Regions from separate parts of the Sulfitobacter sp. M13 genome, predicted to be linked through region 1. Evidence: riboswitches for the same ligand, from Rfam matches in the RefSeq annotation. Region 1 holds a riboswitch; each other region holds the start of a gene.
The links. Region 1 has a riboswitch for cobalamin ahead of bluB (5,6-dimethylbenzimidazole synthase). Riboswitches for the same ligand answer to the same signal wherever they lie in the genome.
Positions count from the first base shown of each region.

Region 2: linked by a shared signal. The riboswitch ahead of ACVBAU_RS15800 (DUF1636 family protein) and the one ahead of bluB (5,6-dimethylbenzimidazole synthase) in region 1 are both predicted to bind cobalamin.
Region 3: linked by a shared signal. The riboswitch ahead of ACVBAU_RS15865 (energy-coupling factor ABC transporter permease) and the one ahead of bluB (5,6-dimethylbenzimidazole synthase) in region 1 are both predicted to bind cobalamin.

Region 1 covers NZ_CM130281.1:1,067,023-1,070,296, forward strand. Annotated here, with positions in the region: gene ACVBAU_RS05075 (hypothetical protein) at 372-1,103, shown strand; cobalamin riboswitch at 1,139-1,316, shown strand; gene bluB (5,6-dimethylbenzimidazole synthase) at 1,367-2,047, shown strand; gene ACVBAU_RS05085 (hypothetical protein) at 2,275-3,273, shown strand.
Region 2 covers NZ_CM130281.1:3,260,385-3,263,658, reverse strand. Annotated here, with positions in the region: gene cobN (cobaltochelatase subunit CobN) at 1-11, opposite strand, end outside; gene cobW (cobalamin biosynthesis protein CobW) at 18-1,052, opposite strand; gene ACVBAU_RS15800 (DUF1636 family protein) at 1,049-1,429, opposite strand; cobalamin riboswitch at 1,524-1,741, opposite strand; gene ACVBAU_RS15795 (cobyric acid synthase) at 1,908-3,274, shown strand, end outside.
Region 3 covers NZ_CM130281.1:3,273,694-3,276,967, forward strand. Annotated here, with positions in the region: gene ACVBAU_RS15855 (cobyrinate a,c-diamide synthase) at 1-817, shown strand, start outside; gene cobA (uroporphyrinogen-III C-methyltransferase) at 814-1,530, shown strand; cobalamin riboswitch at 1,557-1,772, shown strand; gene ACVBAU_RS15865 (energy-coupling factor ABC transporter permease) at 1,845-2,528, shown strand; gene cobF (precorrin-6A synthase (deacetylating)) at 2,587-3,274, shown strand, end outside.

The sequences.
Region 1 (3,274 bases):
GCGACCGAACATAGCGCAACTCCGACAAAACAGCCACCGTTGCGGGTCGGATTAAGCAAGTGAATATCATGGTTTAGGTTCTGAAAGCAGGCTTGACGGCTCGGAAGGGGGTCATGGGGTATACGTTTTTACCCCGATTTACCGCGAATCCCCTGTTTGGGTGCCAGACGTTCGCGGCGGGCGGTCTGACGTGTCGCGCCGCCAAATCCCGTCTGAACGAAGGGGGCAACCGCACGGCGGGATAGCCCTCTATCCCAAAAGATACCGCCCCCTATCCGTCGATGCCCCCGACCCACCTGCTTGCGCAAATGAAAGCGCAGCCGTCAGCGGTCACGATAGGTCCATGACAATTTTTCATCATGGGGGATGACATGAAAGTTACACACACACTGCCAATTCTTGCCACGGCCGCACTGATGGCCGCCACCGCTGCCAGCGCTGATAGTTTCAGCCTCTCGGGGGCCCGGTCGGCCATGCAAAGCGATATTTCGTTTAACGCCATGCAATCCGCGGGACAGGGGCAGATCAAACTGCGCCACAAGGTCCAGCCCAAAGCGCAGGCTCGTACCCCCACCATCAGCAGCCGCAGCCGTTCCTTTCAGGCGTTCAGCGGTGTCAGCACTGCGGCTGACCTCAAAAGCCTCATTGCTTGGGCCGAGGCCGGCCCCAAAGGGTACGACGCCGTGCAGTACGGGGCCAAGCGCCTGCCGCCGCAGCGCCCGACACAGATGACCATCGGCGAAATCTATCGCTGGATCGACCGCACACCCGGACAGCAACACGCCATTGGGCGGTATCAGTTCATACCTGCCACCTTGCGCAGCCTTGTGCGTCAGGCAGGGCTCAGCAAAAACGACCGCTTTACGCCAAAGCTGCAGGACGGGCTGGCGGATATTCTCTTGGCCGATGCAGGGTTCGTGTCCTTCAAGAAGGGCGAGATCAGCCGCCACCGCTTTATGGAAAACCTTGCGCGTATCTGGGCCGGGTTTCCCACTGCTAGCGGGCGGTCCTATTATCACGGCTATGCCGGCAATAAGGCGGTCATTTCATGGAACGAGTTTGACGCCGTCATGAGAAAGATTTTCGCGACCAAACGCAGCTGATCCCGCGATAGGGCTTGTTCCGGGCGGATAGCCGTGGCCCAATAGGACGGTCTGGTGTCCGCGTGGCGGAAGAATCGGGAAGCGGGTGAAAGTCCTGCACGTGCCCAACGCTGTAATGGGGATGGTTTGCGCCTAGGCCACTGGAGATATCCGGGAAGGCGTGCAGACCAGACGACCCTAAGTCAGAAGACCGGCCAGACAGTACAGCTTGCCCCGCGTGGACAGCGGGATAGGCGCAGAAATGTATTGTTGGGGAATGAACAATGCCGATATCGTCCGCGCTGGCACCCGCCGCGCCTTTCTCAGATGCTGAACGCGACGCCGTGTACAAGGCAATCTTTACCCGCCGTGATGTGCGCGATCAGTTCTTGCCCGATCCCGTTGCAGACGATGTCCTGCACCGAATTTTGACCGCCGCGCACCACGCGCCCTCGGTCGGCCTGTCACAACCGTGGAATTTCATCGTGATCCGCGACCAGCAGGCGCGCGATCAGGTCTGGCAGGCCTTCAACACCGCGAACGAGGAAGCCGCCCAGATGTTTGAGGGGGATCGGCAGACGACCTACCGGTCGCTCAAGCTCGAAGGCATACGCAAGGCTCCCGTCAATATATGCGTGACCTGTGATCGCAGCCGCGGCGGCAAGGTGGTACTGGGCCGCACCCACAATCAAAGTATGGACCTTTATAGCACCGTCTGCGCGATCCAGAACCTTTGGCTTGCCGCGCGCGCCGAAGGCATCGGCATGGGGTGGGTCAGCGTGTTCCACGATGCGGATTTGCGCAGCTTGCTGGGTATCCCCGACCGCATAGAGATCGTCGGCTACCTGTGTCTGGGGCACGTCGACGAGATGTATCAAACGCCCGAGCTTGAGGTGAAGGGCTGGAGCAAGCGGCTCCCCGTGGACGAAATGATCTTTGACGGCAAATGGCAGGGTGACCCCTAGGCGGGTATTCCCCCTGTGTCATGGGACACGTCGAATATTTGAGCAACTGGCGGAACTTTGCCGGTTCCATGACGTTCCCCCTCTGAAGCCTGCGTATGTCGCGCGGGCGCTAACAGAGGATTATTTCAAATGGGCGGTATCATTTATCTCGTAGGTCTTGTGGTTGTTGTCATGGCGGTTCTTTCGCTCATCGGCCTAGCGTAATTCAATGCCGGGGAGGCAATTACATGAATACGACACTTACTGACAAAACACCCGACGGATCATATGTCGACTGGCCTGCAATTTTCGCAGGTACCGTTGTCGCTGTGGCCATTGGCCTGTTGCTGACCAGCTTTGGCGCGGCGCTTGGCCTGTCGTCGATCACGCTGGACGGGACAGACAATTCTTCCACACTTGAACTGGTGCTGACGGCGCTGTGGCTGGTGATCACGCTGATCGCGTCTTACCTAGCAGGGGGCTATATCGCTGGCCGTATGCGCCGCCGTGTTGAAAGCGCGACGGAAGACGAAGTGACTGCACGTGACGGGATCAATGGTCTGGTTGTTTGGGGCCTCGGGTCGGTTATCACTGCCGTTATGCTGTCCACTGCCTTTACATTTGCCGCCAACACCGCAGGCAATGTTGCTGCTGGTGCAGGCAAAGCAGCCGGTACTGTTGTCGAAGCTGCGGGCTCTGCCGTGGGCGGTGCTGCAGCTGGTCTGGCTGATGCTGCTGGTGCGGCGATTCCGGACGAGGCAAAGAATGATCCGACCGACTATCTGTCGAACCAGCTTTTGCGTCCAAATCAGGTTAACCCGACCACCGCTGATCCAGAAGAGCTGGCACAGCAGACAGCCAGCATCATGGCAAATGTCTACCGCACGGGTGAAGTGAGCGAAGAGGATCGGACCTATCTTGCCGGTGCCGTCGCTGCACGTACCGATCTGACACAAGCACAGGCGAAGAAACGTGTCGATACGGTCGTGACCGAAGCGCAGGAAGCGCGCCAAGAGGCCGAAGAGGCAATCGCCGCAGCCAAGGCCGAAGCCGAGCAAGCTGCTGAAGCGGCGAAAGAAGCTGCAATCGACGCAGCTCAGGCGGCCCGTAACGCGGCCATTCTGACAGCCTTCGTTCTGGCTGCTGCGTCGTTGATCGCCGGTGTCGCATCGGTTGCAGGGTCTGTCCACGGTGGCCGTCACCGCGACCAAGGCCGCTTGTTTGCCGGTCTGACATACCGCGGTTAAT
Region 2 (3,274 bases), 1.1 Mb from region 1:
ACGACATGCATGGCAGTTTAGCCCTCTAGCACCGCGCGGATCGCGGCTTCGTTCACGTGATCATGCTCTGCGATCACGACCAGCTGGCTGCGGCGCGGCGTGTCCCCCCAAGGGCGGTCGAACTGGCTGCGTACACGTTCGCCCACGGCCTGCACCAACAGACGCATCGGTTTGTCCTGCACAGCGATATAGCCTTTGACGCGCAGGATTTTCTGTTCGCGCGCCAGCCGCAGCACGGCGGCCTCAAGCGTGGCGACATCGGCGACTTCGCCCATGTCGATCACAACGCTTTCGAAATCGTCATGCTCGTGGTCATCATGCCCGTCGTGGTGGCTGGGGCGTGCGTCGATGTCATCCTCGGCGGCGGCTTCGAGCCCCAGTACAACGCGCGGGTCAATCACGCCTTCGGTCATCGGAATGATCGGCAGCTTGCGCGGCGCGTGGGCCTCGATCACCTTGCGCGCGGCTTCTACGCCTTCGGGGCCCGCCAGATCGGCCTTGGACAGCAGCACGATATCGGCGCAGGCAATCTGGTCCTCAAAGACTTCGGACAGCGGCGTTTCGTGATCCAGACTGTCATCCGCGTCGCGCTGCGCAGCGATGGCATCCAGATCGGGGGCGAACTGCCCGCTCGCCACGGCTTCTGCATCGGCAAGGGTGATCACGCCGTCCACGGTGATGCGCGACCGGATTGCGGGCCAGTCAAACGCCTTGAGCAAGGGTTTGGGCAGCGCAAGGCCGGAGGTTTCGATCAGGATGTGATCCGGCGTTTGCGGCAAAGCCATCAACGCCTCGATCGTGGGGATAAAGTCATCGGCCACGGTGCAGCAGATGCAGCCGTTCGCCAGCTCGACGATGTTCTCGGCGGGGCAGTTGTCGATCGCGCAGGATTTCAGGATATCGCCATCCACACCGGCGGTGCCGAATTCATTGACCAGCACGGCCAGACGCTTGGAGCCCGCATTTTCCATCAGGTGACGGATAAAGGTGGTTTTGCCGGCACCCAGAAAACCGGTGATCACGGTGACGGGAATTTTGGTAAGGTTGGTCATTCGGTAGGCTCCTGTGGGGGAATGCGAGCAATGGATTGTTTGCGGAAAACCACGGGGCGTTCACGCCAGGGTACCACGCCGTCGGTGGTCTGGGCATAGGCGGAGACGCCGTTCACGATGTCGGACAAATGGGCGTCGGTGTCGAGATCGCCGTACACATAGGTCCAGCGTGACGGACCGCCCGACAGAACCATCGAACAGCCCCGCGAACAGGCCGACAGACATTCGGCACCGCGCAGTTGCACACCGTCAGGCAGTTGCCCCGACAGCGCGTCAAACAGCTGTTGGCCGGGGCGCGGCGCGTCCTCGGGGGTGATCTGACCTGCGCGGCAGGTGGTGCAGATGGTGACGGTGACCGGTTGATCCGTGGTGGTCATATCTTGCCTCATACGTCGATGGGCCAAGGGGGATCGCCAGCAGCGAACGACATGCGAACAGCGTTCTAGGCCAGTCGCGAAACACCCCGTTCGCCCGTTACAAACTATGCTGGCAGGTCTCCCGGCTTGCGGATCTAAGGCAGCTTGCCTTGCAACTTTTCACCTTCCCAGCCATCGGGCCAGTGGTTGAAAGGTCTCTCCGGTCACGGTCGCGGGGGCGGCTGCGCTTGGCGCTGACCCAAGGCTGGATCAATGCGTATCGCGTTCCCTCTTCGCCTGTCTGGGACAGGAACCAACATACGCCCTGCATTGGTCATTTGCCCGCCTCTGTCAAGCAGCGGCTGTCATAACGCGGGGGCCAAACCCGCTTTGCGCGGATTTTACCGCGACCGCCCCCCCGTGCCGGCGCGCTGCGGATGCTTGACGGGATCATCGCAGGCTGACACCAAGGGCTGCAAGAAAAACACGAGGTTCCGCCATGCCCACCCGCGCTATCATGATCCAGGGCACCGGGTCGAATGTGGGGAAATCCATGCTGGTGGCAGGGCTGTGCCGCGCCGCGACGCGCCGCGGTCTCTCTGTTGCGCCGTTCAAGCCGCAGAACATGTCGAACAACGCCGCCGTCACCGACGATGGCGGAGAGATTGGCCGCGCCCAGGCCTTGCAAGCGATTGCCTGCGGACGGCCCCTATCGGTGCATATGAACCCCATTTTGCTGAAACCGGAAACCGACAGCGGGTCACAGGTGATCGTGCAGGGACACCGCCACAGCACCCTGCAAGCGCGCGATTTCAGCAAGGCCCGCGCAGGGCTGATGGCCCCCGTGCTCGAAAGTTTCGGTATCCTCGGACAAAGCGCCGATTTGATTATCGTCGAAGGGGCGGGCAGCCCGGCTGAAACGAACTTGCGCCAGAACGACCTCGCTAACATGGGCTTTGCCCGCGCCGCAGGCGTGCCTGTCGTGCTGGCCGGCGATATCAATCGTGGCGGCGTCATCGCCCAGATCGTCGGCACGCAGGTGGTCATGGACCCGGAAGATGCAGCGATGATCACCGGCTTTCTGGTCAACAAGTTTCGCGGCGATGTCAGCCTGTTCGACGAGGGATACCGCGAGATTGAACGCCGCACCGGCTGGACCGGTTTTGGCACCCTGCCATGGTTCGCCAATGCACATCTGCTGCCCGCCGAAGACGCGGTGGACCTGTCGCGTGCCCCATCGGCGGGCGGTTTCCACATCGTCTGCCCGATGCTGTCGCGCATCGCCAATTTCGACGACCTTGACCCGCTTGCGGCAGAGCCGTCGGTGCGCTTGACCATGGTGCCCCCCGGTACGCCGCTGCCCGCCGACGCCGATCTGGTGATCCTGCCGGGCACGAAATCCACCCGCGGCGATCTCGCATTTCTGCGCGCTCAAGGGTGGGACATCGACCTATATGCCCATGTGCGGCGCGGCGGCGCGGTGTTGGGAATTTGCGGCGGCTACCAGATGCTGGGCCGGTTTATCGAGGATCCGCAGGGCTTTGAGGGACCTGCGGGCCGCGAAGAGGGGCTGGGCCTGCTGGATGTCGAAACCCGCATGGCACCGGACAAGACCCTGACCCGCGTCACCGCAGACCACACCGCGACCGCCACGCAGATCGACGGCTATGAAATCCACATCGGCCACACCTTGGGGCCCGATTGCACCACCCCGTTCTCGCGCATCAACGGTGTGCCAGACGGGGCAGGGTCGCGCGACGGCAAGATCAGCGGTACCTATCTGCATGGGCTGTTTACGAATGACGCGTTCCGCAGCGCGTGGTTACAACAGCTGGGTCTGGCTGCGGGTCCGACCTCCTACAGTCA
Region 3 (3,274 bases), 1.1 Mb from region 1:
CTTGGGGATGGAGCAGGTCGGCATGCCTGTTCTGGGCGCGCTGCCCCGTCAGGGATCGGTCGCGCTGCCGGAACGCCACCTCGGCCTCGTGCAGGCCGAAGAACAGCCAGAGCTGATGAAGCTGCTCGATGCCGCGGGCGATTTTATTGCCGAGCATATCGACCTTGATCTGATCGTTTCTGTCGCCGAGGGGCGCAGTATTCCCGACGGGCCAGACGTGTTGCCCCCGCCCCCCGGTCAACGGATCGCCTTGGCCCGGGATGCCGCGTTCTCGTTTATCTATCCGCATCTTCTGGATCACTGGAAGGCTGCGGGCGCGCAGGTTCTGCCGTTCTCGCCGCTGGCTGACGAAGCGCCTGATGACAGCGCCGACATCTGCTGGCTGCCCGGCGGCTACCCTGAATTGCACGCGGGTCGTCTTGCCGCTGCCGCGCAGTTCCGCGACGGCTTGCAACAGTTTGCCACGACGCGTCCCGTGCATGGGGAATGCGGGGGGTATATGGCGATGGGGGCCGGATTGGTCGACAAGGAAGGCGTGCGGCATCAAATGGCAGGGCTTCTGGGCCTGGAAACCAGCTATGAAAAACGCAAGATGCATTTGGGCTACCGGCTGGCCACCCTGAACGAACCCGGCCCCGGATATGACGCAGGTGCACGGTTGCGCGGTCATGAGTTCCACTATTCCACCATCCTGTCGCAGCCCGATACACCGCTGGCGCGAGTGGTCGATGCCAATGGTGCCGAAGTGCCTGAAACCGGATCGCGGCGCGGCCATGCCACGGGTACGTTCTTTCACCTGATCGCGGGGGCATCATGACGGGTTTTGTGTCTTTCGTTTCCTCTGGTCCCGGTGACCCCGAGCTGCTGACCGTCAAGGCGGTGAAGCGGTTGCAAGAGGCCGAAGTCGTGCTGTTCGACGATCTGTCGGCGGGTCCGATCCTTGAACATGTCTCGGTCGAGGCGGACTTGATCGGGGTTGGCAAACGCGCGGGCCGCCAGTCGCCGAAACAGGACCATGTCAGCCGCCTGCTGGTCGAACATGCGCTGACCGGCGCGCGGGTTGTGCGGCTCAAAAGCGGCGACGCGGGCGTGTTTGGACGGCTTGAGGAAGAGCTCACCGCGCTGAAAGAGGCGGGTGTCGCCTTTGAAATCATCCCCGGTGTGACGGCGGCATCTTCTGCGGCGGCGGCGGCGATGATCCCGCTGACGCGGCGGCTGACCGCGCGGCGCGTGCAGTTCATCACCGGCCACGGGGAATCGGGGGCTTTGCCGGACGATCTGAACATGGCGGCGCTGGCCGACCCCACAGCAACCACGGTCGTCTATATGGGCCGCCGCACCTTTGCCGGTTTCGCCGCGCGGTTGATCGAGGCGGGTCTGCCCGGATCGACCCCTGCCCTGCTGGCCGAGGCGGTATCGACCCCCGATCAAAAGCTGAGCCGGCACACTGTTGAAAGCCTTGCCAATCTGCCGCTGGATCCCGCAACGTCAGCGCCTGCTCTCATCCTATACGGACCGCTGAGCGAATAGACCGCTTGACAAAACCGGCCTGAAAATGACCACCTAATCTGGACGGTTCCCCGTGCGCTTTTGGGCAAACGGGGTGAAAAGGGAATACGGTGCGGTGCCAACGCAAAGGTGCCTAATCCGGAACTGCCCCCGCACCTGTAAGTGAAGAGCAACCCGCATTGCCACTGGGCCAATCAGCCTGGGAAGGCGCGGCGCGCATGGACGCACAAAGTCAGGAGACCTGCCGTCAAGGGGATGATCCCCGATCCAACTGGCTGCCTTTCGGGGCGGCTTTCACATCATGCCGTCGGGAAAGACGGCAAGGAGACCTGAACATGCATATCGAACCCGAAGTCGTGACCGGCGCAAAGCTGGTCCTGTCCTATGGCACCGCCGCCGGTGCTGCGGCGTATACCGCGAAAACCGCGATGGACTCTGTCCGTGAAAAAGGCGTCGTGCCTTTTGCCGGCGGGGCCATCGTTGCCACCGCGTTGACCTTTGTCTTTTTTCAACTCTTCCCGCATTTCCCCGTGGGCGTGAGCGAAGTGCACCTGATCCTTGGATCGACCCTGTTTTTGCTGTTCGGCGTGGCCCCTGCTGCTGCCGGTCTGGCGCTAGGTCTGCTGGCGCAGGGCATGTTCTTTGCCCCCATCGATCTGCCGCAATACACAATGAACGTCACCACGCTGCTGGTGCCGCTGTTCATGGTATCGGCGCTGGCCAAACGGATCATCGCGCCCAACACCGCCTATGTTGACCTGACCTATGTCCAAGCGCTGAAGCTGTCGACAGCGTTTCAGGCGGGCGTTGTGGGCTGGGTTGCGTTCTGGGCGATCTATGGTCAGGGTTTTGCCGCGAGCAACATCGCCGCTGTCGTCAGCTTTGGCGGGGCGTATATGATGGTCATCCTGATCGAGCCGCTGGTCGATCTGGCCGTGCTCGCCGCAGCCAAGACCCTGCGTGATGTTGCAGGCAGCGCAGTGTTCACCAAGCGTCTGACCCAATCCGCCGCTGAATAACCCAAGACCAGACGCGGCCCCTTCCCTTCGGGTCGCGTCACACTTCCGGAGCCATAAGATGTTTACGCTTTCACTGATCGGCATCGGGTCCGGCAACCCCAAACACCTTACCTTGCAGGCCATCGACGCGCTGAATGCCTGTGATGTGATCCTGATCCCGTCCAAGGGCGCGGGCAAGGATGATCTGGCCGGTCTACGCCACGAGATTTGCGCGCAGGTGCTGCACGCGGGCGGGCCGGATATTCATGAATTCACGCTGCCAAAACGCGACGCGGACAACCCCGACTATCAGGCCGGCGTGCACGATTGGCACGATGCCATTGCGCAGGTCTGGCTGGCCGAAATGCAGCGCGCACTGCCCCAAGGTGGGCGCGTGGGTTTTCTGGTGTGGGGCGATCCGTCGTTGTATGACAGCACGCTGCGCATTGCAGAGCGTTTGCAAAAGGTGGTGCCGCTTAGCGTCGATGTCGTGCCCGGCATCACATCGCTGCAGGTATTGACGGCGGGCCATGCGATCGCGCTGAACACCATCGGCAACCCCGTCATGATCACTACCGGACGGCAGCTGCGCGATCACGGCTGGCCCGAGGGCGTCGATACCATCGCCGTCATGCTTGACGGGACCTGCGCGTTCGAGGTGCTGCCACAGGACGGCGGTTTCCACATCTGGTGGACCGCTTATGCCGGGATGCCCAATGAGCGGCGCATCGCGGGGCCGCTGGATCAGGTCCGCGACCGGATCATAG